One region of the Lysinibacillus louembei genome, then DNA from elsewhere that is predicted to be linked to it. Evidence: predicted binding sites of a transcription regulator. Region 1 holds the regulator's gene; the other holds the start of a gene.
What was found. The regulator LexA, encoded in region 1, represses DNA repair genes until DNA is damaged. The targets are predictions, from matches to a motif close to CGAACATATGTTCG.

Region 2: R6U77_RS13830 (DNA polymerase IV) is a predicted target of LexA. The motif match lies at 3,579-3,592, and genes of this name have one in related genera.

Annotation. Positions count from the first base shown of each region.
Region 1 covers NZ_CP137624.1:3,683,155-3,690,866, forward strand. The annotation lists gene R6U77_RS18455 (DUF896 domain-containing protein) at 1-14, opposite strand, end outside; gene R6U77_RS18460 (YneB family resolvase-like protein) at 114-770, opposite strand; gene yneA (cell division suppressor protein YneA) at 770-1,105, opposite strand; gene lexA (transcriptional repressor LexA) at 1,393-2,013, shown strand; gene R6U77_RS18475 (gamma-glutamyl-gamma-aminobutyrate hydrolase family protein) at 2,407-3,099, opposite strand; gene R6U77_RS18480 (prepilin peptidase) at 3,195-3,947, opposite strand; gene R6U77_RS18485 (DUF2339 domain-containing protein) at 4,056-6,146, opposite strand; gene R6U77_RS18490 (5' nucleotidase, NT5C type) at 6,333-6,875, opposite strand; gene R6U77_RS18495 (DNA alkylation repair protein) at 6,968-7,675, opposite strand.
Region 2 covers NZ_CP137624.1:2,775,747-2,783,458, reverse strand. The annotation lists gene R6U77_RS13850 (transglutaminase domain-containing protein) at 1-518, shown strand, start outside; gene R6U77_RS13845 (GNAT family N-acetyltransferase) at 548-1,033, opposite strand; gene R6U77_RS13840 (acyl-phosphate glycerol 3-phosphate acyltransferase) at 1,036-1,266, opposite strand; gene rnz (ribonuclease Z) at 1,353-2,285, opposite strand; gene R6U77_RS13830 (DNA polymerase IV) at 2,298-3,533, opposite strand; gene R6U77_RS13825 (DUF4003 family protein) at 3,639-4,583, opposite strand; gene R6U77_RS13820 (cupin domain-containing protein) at 4,634-5,146, opposite strand; gene R6U77_RS13815 (DUF1648 domain-containing protein) at 5,216-5,722, opposite strand; gene R6U77_RS13810 (chemotaxis protein CheW) at 5,810-6,295, opposite strand; gene R6U77_RS13805 (M20/M25/M40 family metallo-hydrolase) at 6,310-7,422, opposite strand; gene R6U77_RS13800 (hypothetical protein) at 7,492-7,712, opposite strand, start outside.

The DNA of each region.
Region 1 (7,712 bases):
TGTTTTGATAACATATTTTTCTCACCTTTCTAAAACTCCATACTACAAAGGTATGAGAAAAAAACGTAAAGCGCAAGTGATTTACCTTGCGCTTTACGTTTTGAACAAACTACTCACATATCATGTTCTTCTTGATATTCCTTAAAGCGACGATGAACTGTTGCTTTACTCACATCGAAGCCTAACCCTCTCAATGTTGTAGCAATTTCTTCGAACGTGAAGCCTTTTGTACGCAACTTTATAACTTCCTCAATCGGTATATCAATTCGTTCGCGTCCTTCGATATTGCCTCTATTCTTTAAATTATTTTCTGGACGATAGCCGTTATTGACTGCACGGCGCATGCCACGTCGAATTTTAGCATTATGTAGCTTACGTTGATATTCCTCTACTATTGCTAAAATTTCTAGCAGCATTGTATCCATTTCATTTAATGAGATAGGTCCAGCATCATTTAAGGTTAGAACAGACACACCCTGCTTTTGTAAAAGATGCAATACAGCTACACGAGCATTGCCACGCCCTAATCGTGTTTCATCTTGTATAAACAATGCTTTAATATCGTTTACTTTCATGTAATCTAGCATGTCTAATAATCCTTCACGCTCCACATCAAAGCCACTCTGCTGATCCTCAAATATTGCTACTATATTGTAATTTAATTTGTTGGCATATGTTTTTAACTCTTCTTTTTGCCTTGCAAGAGATGTATGCTGTGTTGATTTCTCAGTGCTAACTCTTGCATATATAACTGCCGCTTGTCTAACCATTAGTTTTTATTCGCCACTTCACGCGAATGGCTATCCTCACTTAATTGATTTGCATTTGCAATGATCGAACGCTTTTCTATTGGAACTAGTAACTGCTGTCCACTTACTATTTTTTCATCCGTAAGATAATTTGTTTTTTTCACAAAGCCAATCCATTGCTCTGTTGACATTTTGCCTCGATATTGTTCGGCCAAAGACCATAGCGTATCTCCATGAGCAATAACAATTTCCTCATATTGTTCAATTTCTTCATCTGTAATTACTAGTATTGAAATGACAAACAGCGTAAATGCAACAAAAATTGCAATATAATTATTTTTTTTCAACCAATTCATATTTAACTCCTCCTAAATAAACAGAATATCCGTTCGGAATATATGTTCTTATAATAAAACGAACAAACGTTTCTTGTCAATATTTTTTTCGAACTAACGTTTGCTTTCTGTTTTCTCTTTTGTTATACTAAAAACAAGAAAATTTGTTCTACCAATTATGTGTTATTTAAGGCTTTATTTTAGTTCAGTAGGCTTTCTACATATGCTGAGCAAGACTAACTATAGTTCCCTCTCTTTATATTTAGAGAGGCAGGATATTTTACTAAAAATTAAAAGAGGTGAGTGAGTTGACAAAAGTATCAAAACGCCAAGAAGCAATTTTAGCTTTTATTAAAGAAGAGGTTAAGTCAAAAGGTTATCCACCGTCAGTTCGTGAAATCGGAGAAGCAGTCGGTTTAGCATCGAGTTCTACTGTGCATGGACATTTAGCTCGCTTAGAAAGCAAGGGACTTATTCGACGTGATCCAACAAAGCCACGTGCAATTGAAATTTTGGATACTAGCGATAATGATATTGAACAACAAGGTGTTATCCATGTCCCGTTAATCGGTAAAGTAACAGCTGGACTTCCTATTTCTGCCATCGAAAATATCGAGGAATATTTCCCGTTACCTAACTCCTATGGCTCTGCTGAAGATCAACTGTTTATGCTTGAAATTATGGGTGAATCAATGATTGAAGCAGGTATACTAGATGGAGATTATGTGATCGTAAAACAAACATCGACAGCCAATAATGGTGATATCGTAGTAGCAATGACAGAAGATAATGAAGCAACGGTTAAACGCTTTTATAAAGAAAAAACGCATTTCCGTTTACAGCCTGAAAACTCTTCAATGGACCCAATTTTAGTGAATCAAGTAACGATTTTAGGTCATGTTGTTGGACTATATCGTAAAATCCAATAAATGAAAAGCGGAGCTACCCATCTTTGGGCAGCTCCGCTTTTTAGCTAGCATAGCTTTCGAATCATTACATTGTGGAAATAAAGAAGAATATTTGAGGTTAAATGAATATGAAGAAAAATCACTAAAAAGCTTGCTAGTGAGGAATTAATGCTATTTTATATAACAAATAAAAAATGTGCATGTTCAACAATGATTGATAATTTCTCAAAAATAGCCCATTTCAATAATTAATAGCATGATTTTCGTGGATTTTTAAATAAAATTGGCGATTTCCTATGAAATTTATCTTCTATTAGTGGATGCTGTACTTCAGCAAATATTTTAACAAAACAGCAAAAGTGTCCGAAAAGGAGGTTTAATATACCTCTTTTCAGACACCCATATACCTTTTTATTATTTACATGCTTCAATAAATGCTTTAAAAAGTTTAATAGAATGCTCATCACCAGATGGTGCCATTGCCTCTGGATGCCATTGTACCCCAATACAAAATGGATGTCCTTCATGCTCAACCGCTTCGTTGATGCCATCTGCTGCAACACCTGCAATGACTAATCCTTCTCCTAGCTGATCAATTGCTTGATGATGGAAGGAATTTGTGCGGACTTGCTCCACATCAAAAATAGCATGAAGCTTTTCTCCATTAATTTTAACTGTATGTGTTGCCTCATCTCTTAAAGAAGCTTGCACATGTGCAATTGATTGCTCCGATTGTGATGGAATATCTTGAATTAACGTACCGCCAAATGCTACATTCAATACTTGATGACCGCGACATATTGCCAATATCGGCATATTGCGCTGAAAGGCATTTTGTACAATGGCTAAATCACTGTTATCTCGTTTTGTATGAAACATACCTAGCTTTTGATGCGGCTCTTGCCCATATAATTGCGGGTTGACATCATGTCCCCCAATTAATAGTAGACCGTCTACTTTATTTAATACTTGCTCCACGTCATATGCATCGAGATGTGGAATGCATAAAGGAATTCCTCCAGCTAGCTCTACAGACTGTATGTATGTTTCATTTATTTCTAGTTTTTTATCCCCTGTATGCATCGTTACCCCGATTATTGGCTTCATTATTACATTCTCCTCACTTGTAAGTTATTACTATTATCATATGCTAGTTATTTGCAGTGAGCAACGTAATTTTTAGATAATTCAAAAACCTATTTTTAAAGCAATTGCATATACCATGCCATTATTTGCTTGCCATAAAAATAAATGATAATGCTTGCCAATGCAATAGATGGGCCAAATGGAATTGGTGTTTTGCGATCTTTTTTATATAAATTTAACTGGATAATAGCTAATAGCATCCCAATCATCGCTGCTAAAAAAAGTGTAAGCAATGTACTCACTGTACCAAGCACAAGACCAATTAAGAAAAATAGCTTAATATCGCCTCCTCCTATACCACCCTTCGATACAGCTGCAATAAGCAATAATAGACCAAAGCCCATCACTGCGCCAAGTAAGCTATCCCACCATAAAGTAAGGGGCGATAATATACGTCCTAAAATAAGTAAAGGTAAAAAGAATAACAAAATTTTATTCGGTATTAGCATATAGGCAATATCGGAAACTGTAATAATCATTAAAAGTGAAATGAAGAGCAAGGCAACAAATAGCTCTGTTGAAAAACCTAGTTGGTAATAAGAAAATGCGAAGAGGATGCCTGTGAAGAACTCAATTATCATATAAATTGGGGAAATACGAATTTTGCATATGCGACATTTCCCACGCAATAAAATATACGAAAATATTGGGACTAGCTCAATGATTGTTAAAGTATGCTGACAGTTTGAACAGGAAGCTCGAGGGAAAATAATAGATTTGTTTTTGGGGATACGTAAGCCAACAACATTATAAAAAGAACCGAGTATCAGTCCTAATAACAAAAAGAAAAACAGATACATAATTGTCATTTTGTACTCACCTACATCATTAAAATAGTCGTTTTACTTTTTTATCATACCATATAAAGGAATAAAAGCTGTAGGGAAATATAGAAATTCTACATTCCCTACAGCTTCTTACTTCCTCCCTAATCTCCCCGACAACAACATTCCTGCTGTACCGATGATCATAAAGAGAATTGCCCGAATTAACAGGTTTAATGTGGCTAAATCAAAGAAAATAAGCTTAAATATTGCGATTAATAATAAAATAAAGCCTGTTGCTGTAACCTTTTTCCATTGTCGCCTTCTTCCTAACAATATTGTTAGGCTTGCTGCTGCAAAGAGAATCAATGTTTTCATCATAATTGCAATACCCCATGTAAATAGGTCAATCGCGTATAAATAGGATGCAAGATTAATGAAATGCAATAGTGTTAGAATAATACCTACATTTATATAGATTTCAATATATTTTTCAATGAACCTTTTCCACTTTTGATAAATACGTCCTTCTTTATATATGTCAGCAAGCAGTGCAATGAGCGTTAAAATGAAAATGCTACGCGTTACAAGCTGCAATACGCTATGCGTATTATCCATAGTGCCTGATGTAAGTAATGCCAAGCTTTGCGTAAAGTAGCAAACAATGAGTAATGCTGGTGCAAAAATGCCGAGCCAACGGTTATCCATAATTAAAACAACAAGCAGGGCAATAGCGGTTAAGCTAAAGACAATATACGGAATATGGGATGTTGTTGAAATATAAGCAAAATCAAGCTTTGCCATATACAGAATAACGAAGAAAATAATACTTGCTGCAATGACATCCATTGCATAGTACTTAGCTAACCCCCGTTCAAAGCGCATCAGCTCTTCCTTTGGTCTTTTCGCATAAATATAAGCAAGGGCTAGACCTACAATAAGGACAATTATCGCTATATTTTCTACATACCAAAATGGTCGTACATCTGTCGTTGCATATAAAGCAAATGCCATCATAAATAAAATAGTTGAATACGTAATTTTCATTAGCGATGCTCGCAAGCGTATTGCTAACATCATACCTGCAAGAGCTGATAAAACATAGGCGAGTCGATCATAGTCTTGTGCAAAATCAAACGTCATCACCATATTAAATGTTAATAGTAATGCAATTGTCGCCGCAATATCGAAAACATGACGCTCGCTCTTTTTATGTGCGATAAAGGCCATGATTACATAAAGTACAAATATAATAAATAAATAACCTATTTGATATGGCTCATTTAAAATAAAAATATTAAAAAGCAATAGCACAAAACTGCTAACGCTAAACAATGCACCTTCTTGTATAACCTTCCATCTTTCGCTACGTATAAATAGCTGCCACCAGCTATTCAAAAATAGCGCTAACAGAATGATGATACTACATGCAAAGTACAGTGTTTGATTGTATTGTGTAAACCAAATAATTTGTATTGCCAATAGTGAAAAAATCATAGCAATATAAAGGGCAATTTGTTGCTGATGCTGTAAAATAACGAGCTGAATGGCTCCAAAAATCAGTATAATATAAATTAAAATAAATACTTTTTCAAAATCCATATATTCTAGCAAATAAGGTAAAAGTAAAGATGTAAATACAACAAAGGTTGTTAATGCCTGACTCCCCTTTAAATAACTAATGGCAACCCCATATGCGATATATAGTAGTGCAATAGCAAGTGCCACCGTTAATGCGAATATTTCATATAAAATTGCCCCTGCTGCAGTCGCCAATATACCAATAATAAAGGAACCACCGTATAAAGAGATGACCATTGCTGTCACTTCTTCTTTTTTCTTCTCAAGGCGCCATGCATAAATGCCGATAGCGATTGATACGATGTAAGCCATCATAACTTTCACTGTATCTGATAAGAAGCCGAATTCGCTTGCTAGCTTTAGCCCCCATAAAATACCTAGCACTAAAATAACCATAAACAGCTTCGGTAAAATAGTTGTTATACGCTCCTCAAAGGATTTTGTCGGCTTCGCTACTATCTCAGGTGCCTTCGTTTCACTTATAGCTTTTTCGACAGGCTGCTTTATGACAGCTTGTGTCTTTGTAAAGATAACAGGTTTTTCTTCTGTTTTAGGTGCTACATACGGTTTTTCGTGACCATGCTTAAGCTTTGCTACCTCTGCCTGTAGCTGTGCAACCTCTTGCTCTAGCCGTTCGACTCTTTCCTGCCATTCTCTTTCCATTCATCCCACCTACCTTTTATACATTTTATCACATGCTTATAGAAGCTATGACGAACTTTCTGTCGAATCGCGTGAAAATTAAGAATAAAGTAGGGGATTAAGTGTAAGCTGTAGGAAAATGTATACGGTACAAAAAAGATTGCCAAAAAAGCAGACTAACCTACTTTTTGACAATCAATGACTGTTTTATTTTATAAGCTGTTCTTGGAAGTAGGCTTCGATTTCCTTCCAATTGTTCATTCGAATGAAGCCTTCTGTTGTTTGGTTATATGGCATGGAATATAAAATACCAGTACCTTTAAATGCTTCTAGCTGATATGGGCTATCATCAATTAAATAGTCTGTGTGAATAACTGATTTCGTGCCACAAAATACGATATTTTGTTTATTAATAAATGGGAAATAACGCTCTAACCAATCGTATTTCGCATTGAATGAGCCTGGAACTTCCATTGCAGCTGTTGCAATAAAAATATCATAATGCTCCTGCAAATTTTTCACCACTTCAATCGCATCTTGGTCCAATAATTCTAAGTCTCCAAAAAAATCTGCCTCATTCATAAAGCCATACAACTTTTTCATCTGTTCATCTGGCAAGTTACGTCGAGTCCCACCTATAAATTCTTCATCTGTATAACTTGTCCCAAATCGTTCATTGCATGTTGCACAAAGCTTTTTATAAAAATTAGCTAATACTTGGTCCATATCAATTGCAATACTTTTTCTCATTATATAGCCTCCTCTTTCATTCCTTTTCTAAGTGTAATCAACTTGTAAACGAGAAACAAGCATGCGTAATTAACTTAACAAATTTTACAAATTTAACACCTTACATGTTTGCGTTTAAAGCCAATTCGTCCCTTTTCCACTTCTTTTTCAATGCTTTCTAACGCATTTAAGAAGCTGCTTTTTTTACCAGCCTTCTTCATTTCAACAACACCGATTTCCTTCGCAGTAGTCAATGCCTGTTCGTGTAATGGCTTATACGACACCCCTACCGTTGTTACAAAATTGTTCATCGCTGATTTTGCTCGCTCTGGCGCAGTATGAATTGTCTCTTTTACAACATCCAGCATATTAGCAAGCTTGCTTTGTGAAAATGTCTCATCCTTGCGATTGCCAAGCAGCCAGCAATAACAGCTATAGCCTGCTGACATCTTCAATTCTTCACCACTAGCAATCCATTTATCAGCTACTTGCTCTGCAATATTTGCCTCTGCTAGCGTTACCGCTACAACATAGTCTGATAGCATATAAAAATATGCCTGCTCAATCCAACGATCATAATCTGCCTCTGTCATTGTATTTGGCTCTGCAATAACCCCTGCAAAATACATCGCATCATAATTGCCTGTTGCATATAGCTGCTCTGCAAGCGCTTGATTCGTTTTAATCATTTTTCTCATCGGCTTCATCGCACCTGTTGCTACGCCAAAAACAGGCTCCTTCGCCCCATTTGAACAATAAGTCTTTTTCATACGCTCTTTTCCTAATGCTTCTAGCTCCTGCATGACGGTTTGAAAGTCCATTCATTTTGCTCCTTTTGTCATTATTACTTTGACCTTA
Region 2 (7,712 bases), 910 kb from region 1:
AGCAAGGCTTCTTTTTAGACCTTTTTTCACGCTTCACGACAAACAAAATTGAAATGGCCAGCATTTTACCAAAGCGCGATACCCTTCTCTCCTCTCTACAACTTGAAGGTAAGTCGGAGCGTGAACAGCTTGAGGCTATTCACCGTGCGGTCATTGAAGGCATGGATTATAATTTCGAGTATGATGATCTTGTAAGAGATCACTCGCCAGCAGGCTTTTTTCTCTATGGCACAGGTGTTTGCCAAGCCTACGCATCTGCCATGCATATGTTATTAGTGGAAGCAGGATTCGAGGCAAAGCTTGTCTATGGTGAGCTAAAATCCGCGATTGCTAATGATGAAAAGCATATGTGGAATTTAGTCAAAGTGGATGGCAAATGGCGTCATGTCGATGCAACCTCCAATGACCGTGGGGCAGGTTTTGCTAATCAAGTTAGCAAAGTTTATTTTATGTTAACAGATGAGCAGCTTAGTGCTACGCATATTTGGCAAGAAGCGGATTATCCAAGAGCTAATTAATAAAAAACCAGAGCATGATTGCTCTGGTTTTATGCTGTATGCAAGCTTTTTCTTGTCATCACGATAAATTCTGCTAATTCACTACTAAATTCAGCCTGTGCAACAAAGCCAAGCTTTTCATATAAATGAATCGCCCTTTGATTGAATTTCGCTACAGTTAATCGAATCGGTGTCCCTGCATAATTTTGCTCGATAAATTGCATGATTAGCGAGCAAAAGTCAAAGCCGTTGCCTTGCCCTGTAAGATGCGGGTTCATGCCAAACCCCATATCTACACAGCTTGCTGTATAGGCATCGAAACGATTGCCCGCAGGCACCTGTGCGCCTTTCCCTACACAAAAAAAGCCGATTAATTGCTGCTTGTCATCTACAATTGCGTTATAGGAGCCATCCAGTAATTCTTGTAATGCTTCATCTGTTAGCTCATTGTTATAAAAATCATAGGGTGCTTCATAGCGCCAATTTAAAATAGCGCTGGCTTTTTCCTTGTCCATGCTTTCAATAAATAGCTGCATTTTTATAAAACCCCCGCACGAATACGTTTGACAATTGAATATGTTGTATAGATAGCCATTGGTGCAAGTACACAGGCGATAATGCCCCATGTTAGCAGCGCCTCTGCCTCACGTAAAGCAGCATAGTTTGTCGCAATAAACACGATGATACCAAATAATAATATGTAGCTTAAAACATTCGGAAAAATAACAAGTAAACGAAGTACCGCTGGATTTATTTTTGGTGGATTCATTTGTTTCACTCCTGTCTCTTCTGCGCAAGCTTATTATAACAATATTTGCTAGTCGTTGGAAGCTTCTCTGTTAGTGGCTGCATGCTTTAAAGCAGCTCCTTCCCCTTTAATTCAAATTGGGCACCGTCACTCGCGATATAGGTAGCTGGAAATACAACGCGTGCTTGCTGTAATAATTTTGTGATATCATGTGCTAAAAAGCGTGCGCTAATATGGTTTAATATGAGATTTTTAGCATTCGCTTTTTGCGCAACTGTGGCCGCCTCTATATTTGTTGCGTGTCCATAGCTTGCGGCTAAATGGGTCGTTTCCGCATCAAATGTTGCTTCATGCACCACAATATCTGCCCTTTCTGCTAGGCGAATTGCATTGTCACAATACTTTGTATCGCCTAAAATAGTCACAACAAAACCGTCCTTTGCAGGTGCTGTCACATCCGTGCTATAAATGATTTCCCCTGTCTCAAGCACGATATCTTGTCCTTGCTTTAATTTCCCAAGCAATGGACCTTTTGGGACACCAAGGGCAAGCGCCTTTTCCATTAATAGTTCACCTAACAATGGCTTTTGCTCAATGCGATAGCCAAAGCATGGAATAACGTGTGCTAACAGCTTTGCATGGACGATAAATTGCTCGTCCTCAAAGACGATACCTTCTGTTACTTCTACATAGGCAATTGGATAGGTCAAATGCGTTCCTGTCAAAGCAAGTGTTGCCTCCACCCAGCTTTGCAAGCCTTTTGGTCCGTAAACTGTTAACGTATCCTCCCCACCTAGAAATGAACGTGAGCTAAGCAGTCCTGGCAGGCCAAAAACATGATCGCCATGCAAATGGGTAATAAATATTTTTTCGATTTTGCGTGGCTTAATCGTCGTATGCAAAATTTGATGCTGTGTCGCTTCACCACAATCGAATAACCAAATTGTGCCGCGCTCCTCCAATAGCTTCATGGCAATTGCACTCGTATTGCGCTCCTTTGAAGGCATACCTGCGCCTGTTCCTAAAAAATGCAACTCCATATACTGTGCCTCCTATTCTTTGAAATCATCTAAAAAATCTTTACTGAAGCTTGTATTTGCTTGATATTTCCCTTGTGCTGGCGCTATCATACCACGCTTAATGACATCTTTGCCAAATTTGCGTTCAAGCTGCTGCATCAATTCTACAATTGGTTCATCCTTAATTTGCTCCTCATAATCAAATAAACCGAGCTGCTGTGTCATATGCTGCTGATCCGTCACATTCGATACAGTAACACCGAGCAAGCGAACAGGTGATTCATCCCAATGCCTCGTAAATAATGCCCATGCAATTTCAAATATATCTGCTTCATTTGTCAGCGCATTTTTAACAGATTTACTACGCGTTTGATTGTGCCAGTCCGCATCGCGAATATAAATTGTCACGGTTGTTCCAGCAAGTCGCTTCGCTTTTAAGCGTTCTGCTACTTTTACACTTAGTTTTTTTATAATGTGCTGCAATGCTTCATAATCTGTTTCATCACGCGGCAATGTTGTTGAATTACCGACGCTTTTTGTATCATAAATCACATCTGGATTGACTTCACGACGATCCTCTCCATTTGCCTTCGCCTTTAAACGCTCTCCATTAATACCGAGCAGCTGTCGAATTTTATGCACCTCGATTTTGGCGAGCTGTTCAATCGTTGTAACACCAATTGTTGCAAGTTTATTCGCCGTTTTCTTTCCGACGCCATGCATAGTAATGACAGGTAATGGCCAAAGCTTTTCAGGCACATCACGTTTGCGCAAAATCGTAATACCCATCGGTTTTTTCATATCTGAAGCCGTTTTCGCTAAAAATTTATTTGGTGCCACACCGAGCGAGCATGGTAGCTTCAATTCTGTATAAATGCGTTGTTGAATTTCCTCAGCAATTTCCATCGCATGTCGCTTTGTACATAAATCGCTAATATCTATATAGCTTTCATCAATAGACACAGGCTCGACAAGCTCCGTATATTCGCGTAATAGCTTGAAAAATTGCTTAGAGGCGTGGCGATAGCGCTCAAAGTTTGGCGGCAACAGGATGAGCTTTGGACACAGCTTTTTTGCCTCATACACAGTCATTGTTGTTTTGACCCCATAGGCACGTGCTTCATAGGAGCATGTAATAATAATGCCGCGCCGCTCCTTCGGGTTCCCTGCAATCGCAAGTGGCTTGCCCTTCAAGCTTTCATCAAACACCTGCTCCACAGATGCATAAAAACAATTCATATCAATATGTATAATGACACGGCTCGCCATTTGCCACACCTCCCTTTTCTCTATTATACGCAAAAAAACGAAATACGAACAGTTATTCTAAAAAAGAGGTTATTGAGAAAGTAATGTTCCTCAATAACCTCTTGATTACTCACTGCCCGAAGAAGCATTCACGGCCACAGCTGCGCTTGTTGCCATAAGCGCATATTGCATTTGAAGCAGCAATTCCAACGACACAACTGACAATAATTCATTTGCCACATTCGGTAAATATTGCTGTACTGCGATGCTTAATGCCTGCTCTGTATGCCATTTTGCATATTTTTGGCTACTCAATAACTCATAAAATGCAATAATTTGCTGTAATTGCTCATCATTGATTTTTGCCAATGCTAAAAAACCAAGTTGAATATAATGTGACGGTCGTACTTTAATTTTTGCCTGCTCGATTTGCTGTTTAATTGCTAAGATGTATGGCACGAGTTGTTCATTGTAGTCAATACCTACAGTTGTTAAAATTTGTGACAAAGCTTGTAGCTCATTGCCTTGCGAAAATTTTTCCGTACGAAGCGCATCATAGTAGCGTCGCATCGTGTTAGCACGTATTTCCATATTACTATCGTCTAAGCCAAATAAAACGGCAATCGGCACATCATCATAGGATGTTAAAAATTTATGTTTTTTACGCATTTCACGATATAGTAGCTGTGCACGCTCAGCTTGTGCCTCTTTATTTTCACTTGTTAAAAATAATGCGGCAATCGTTGTGTACGATGTGTTTGGAAATTTTACTTTATGCAAAATATCCACATTGCTTAACAATGTACGAAGTGCGTCTTCTTTATTCGGCTCACCTGCCAATTGCATTGCATAAACATACTGCACTAAAACATTTGTCCGCAATGTTGAAAAGAAGCCTGTTTCCTTTTTGATTACTGCAATTGCTTGTTGTAATTCATCAATGTTAACCTCTTGCTGTCTCGCTGTATAGTGCGATGCCATTAGTAAAACAATTGGCTTGCCGACCGTCCAGCCTACAAATTTTTCAATTTTCCGATAGTTCTGCTCGAATTGTTGAAGTGTTTGTTCCATCTTTAGCACCTTCCTTTGTTATTTTATACGTAGAAAGGTGCGAAAAGGATTCATTTTTTCTGTTCATCCACCGTGCCAAAACGATGCTCTGGCGGGGCATAAACCGAAAATAACTTTAATGGACGTTGACCAATATTAATGATATTATGCCATTTTCCAGCAGGTATAAAAATGCCATCTCCCGGATTAACCATGCGTTCTACTTCTGGATGATCTCTGCGGTCACCAATGCGCACATAGCCTTGCCCTTCCTCAATATAGAAAAATTGATCTGTCGCTGGGTGTCGCTCTGCACCAATATCTTCTCCTACACGAATATTCATTAAAGTTGTTTGTAAATGCTTTCCTGTCCAAATTGTCCGACGAAATGCTTGATTGCGTAATGTCGCATTGTGCAAATTCACTACATAGGGAGATTTCCCATAATCTCTTATTGATGTGCTATCATGGTGATGCTGTCCATGCCATGGATAGCTTGGCTGCATTGGGGGTTGTGGGAGCATTGGATGATACGGATATTGCTGCATCGGATTTTGTGCATAATAATAGCCGTTATAATACACTTTTTAGCCTCCTCTAAATTGTCAACTTGCCCTATGCTATGCGGAAAGCTGTACAAATGTCCCAATTCTTTATTGAACTCTCGCCATTTTAATTATTCCAGCAAATATGATAATAAAAAGTGACGCAATAAGCACAATAAAAGCAGTTGAGTTGAGCAATAGCCTTTCTTGTTGTGCCATTATCACAATTTCATAAGTAATATAGGCAAAAAGAATCGCGCATACATTTTTTGTGTAATTGATTATTCTTTTGCTTACTTTATAAAATTGCTCAACATTTGCTTCATTGATGCGGTCAGGATAATTATGCAAATGTGGCTTATTTTCTACAATTTGCAAGCCGATAAATAAGGCAATATTAATTACTGGTAATAGCAACATTTCGTACTTAGAGCCCCAGCGGTCAATTTCACCAATGCCATTGAAATGCATTGGCACTTGTGCAGGTAAGCTTGACCAATTCCATGCGATAAATATCAGGGAAAATAATATTGCCATGCACCCGATTATATTGGCTATTTTCCCTGTTGTTGAGCTTGGAAAATTTATTTTCGGTCGGTACGGTTTTGTCAGCATGTTTTCCCCCCCTCTCCCTATTACTTCCTACCTTCTATACTATTTAAAGCATAAAAAAGTTTCAGCTATTAGCAAAAAGCCGATGCATCACGCATCGGCTCCCTTTTCATCTTCAAGCATTTTATGCATATAGGCAATAATTTCGCGAATCCCCTCTAAGGAATCCACTAAAATTTTTGGATCAACACACGTAATCATGCGATTTTCTAAATTGGCAACGGCTGTGAAATATTTTGTTTTTGCGTAATTCACCAAGCCAATTTGCTGTAATTCATTTTCGCCAAAGTCTAAAATTTCCTTGGCATCTGTTACGACAAGTCCATAATTCACCACATCTGTATTTAATACAATAATACGCACTAAATCCCCTGTGCTTGGTTTATCGTATAAAATTCGCTGAAAATCAATCACAGGTATTAATTCGCCTCGAATGCGCGTGAAGCCTAGTAAATAGTTTGGCAAATGCGGAATTGGTGTAATATGCTCAAGCTTTTCAATTGAGACAACTTGCCCAACTGGTGCTGCATATTCTTCATTGCCACAGCCAAACACGACTGATTTACGAAAATCCATTAATTTGCCCTCCCTTATTTCGTTGTTTGCTTAACAACTTCGACTAATAAGTTTGCAAGCTTCTCTAATTCAGCAATTGGCATACGCTCGTTTGTCGTATGAATTTCCTCATAGCCGACTGCAAAATTCACCGTTGGAATGCCGAAGCCTGAAATGACGTTGGCATCGCTACCGCCGCCTGATGCAAATAATGTTGGCTCATCACCGATTACACGCACTGCTGCCGTTGCTACTTGTACCACTTTATCAGCCTCTGTTACACGGAAGCCTGGGTACATTAATAATACTTCGACCTCTGCACGTCCACCTAATTCACTCGCTACACGCTCAAAAGTTTCCTGCATATGTGCTGTTTGAGCATTTAATTTTTCTTCAACAATTGAACGTGCCTCCGCTAAAATATATACTTCATCACAAACGATATTTGTTGCTTTACCGCCTTCAAAGCGACCGATGTTTGCTGTTGTTTCAAAATCTAAACGACCTAGCTTCATTTCGGCAACTGCCTTCGAAGCAATAGTAATCGCTGAAATCCCTTTTTCTGGTGCGACACCAGCATGTGCAGATTTTCCGAAAATTTTCGCATGCACCTTTGCTTGGAATGGTGCAGCTGTCACGATATGTCCTACTTTCCCACTACTATCAACCGCAAAGCCATATTTCGCAATAATGTGCTCAGGATTTAGCTCTTTAGCACCAACTAGACCGCTTTCTTCACCAGCTGTAATGACAAATTGAATTGTGCCATGTGCAATATTTTCTTCTTTTAAACGGCGTACCATTTCAAATAGAGCGGAAATTCCTGCTTTATCATCCGCTCCTAAAATCGTCGTGCCATCTGAATAAATATAGCCATCCTCACGCACCTCAGGCTTAATACCAACACCCGGCACAACCGTATCCATATGGCATGTGAAATAGATTGGCTCTACATCTAATGTTCCAGGTAATGTGGCAATAATATTGCCTGCGCCATGTCCGTTACGTGTATGTGCATCGTCCTGTACAACATCAAAGCCAAGCTCCTGTAGCTTTGCAACTAAAACAGGTGCAATTTTTTCCTCATGCTTTGTTTCAGAATCGATTTGTACAAGCTCTAAAAATTCATTAACTAAACGATTATTCATAGTTGAAAACTCCTTGTTATGTAAGTTATTATTGAAAATTCACACTAATCTTATTGTACGTCTCCTTGTTCAGAAAAACAATGACTCATCTTCTGTCGCAAAAATAATTTCGCGCTGCTTAGCGATATCTTTTTCTTTTTCTAGTAAATAGTCTAGCTTATTTTCAAGCATTAGCTGCGTGTTGGCTACGTCATCTTGTACCCGTTTCAATTGCTCAATTGCCGTCGCAATTTTCGAATGAATTGACCAAGCTGAAAAAATATCATCGAAGAAGTAATCTGCAAATTTAA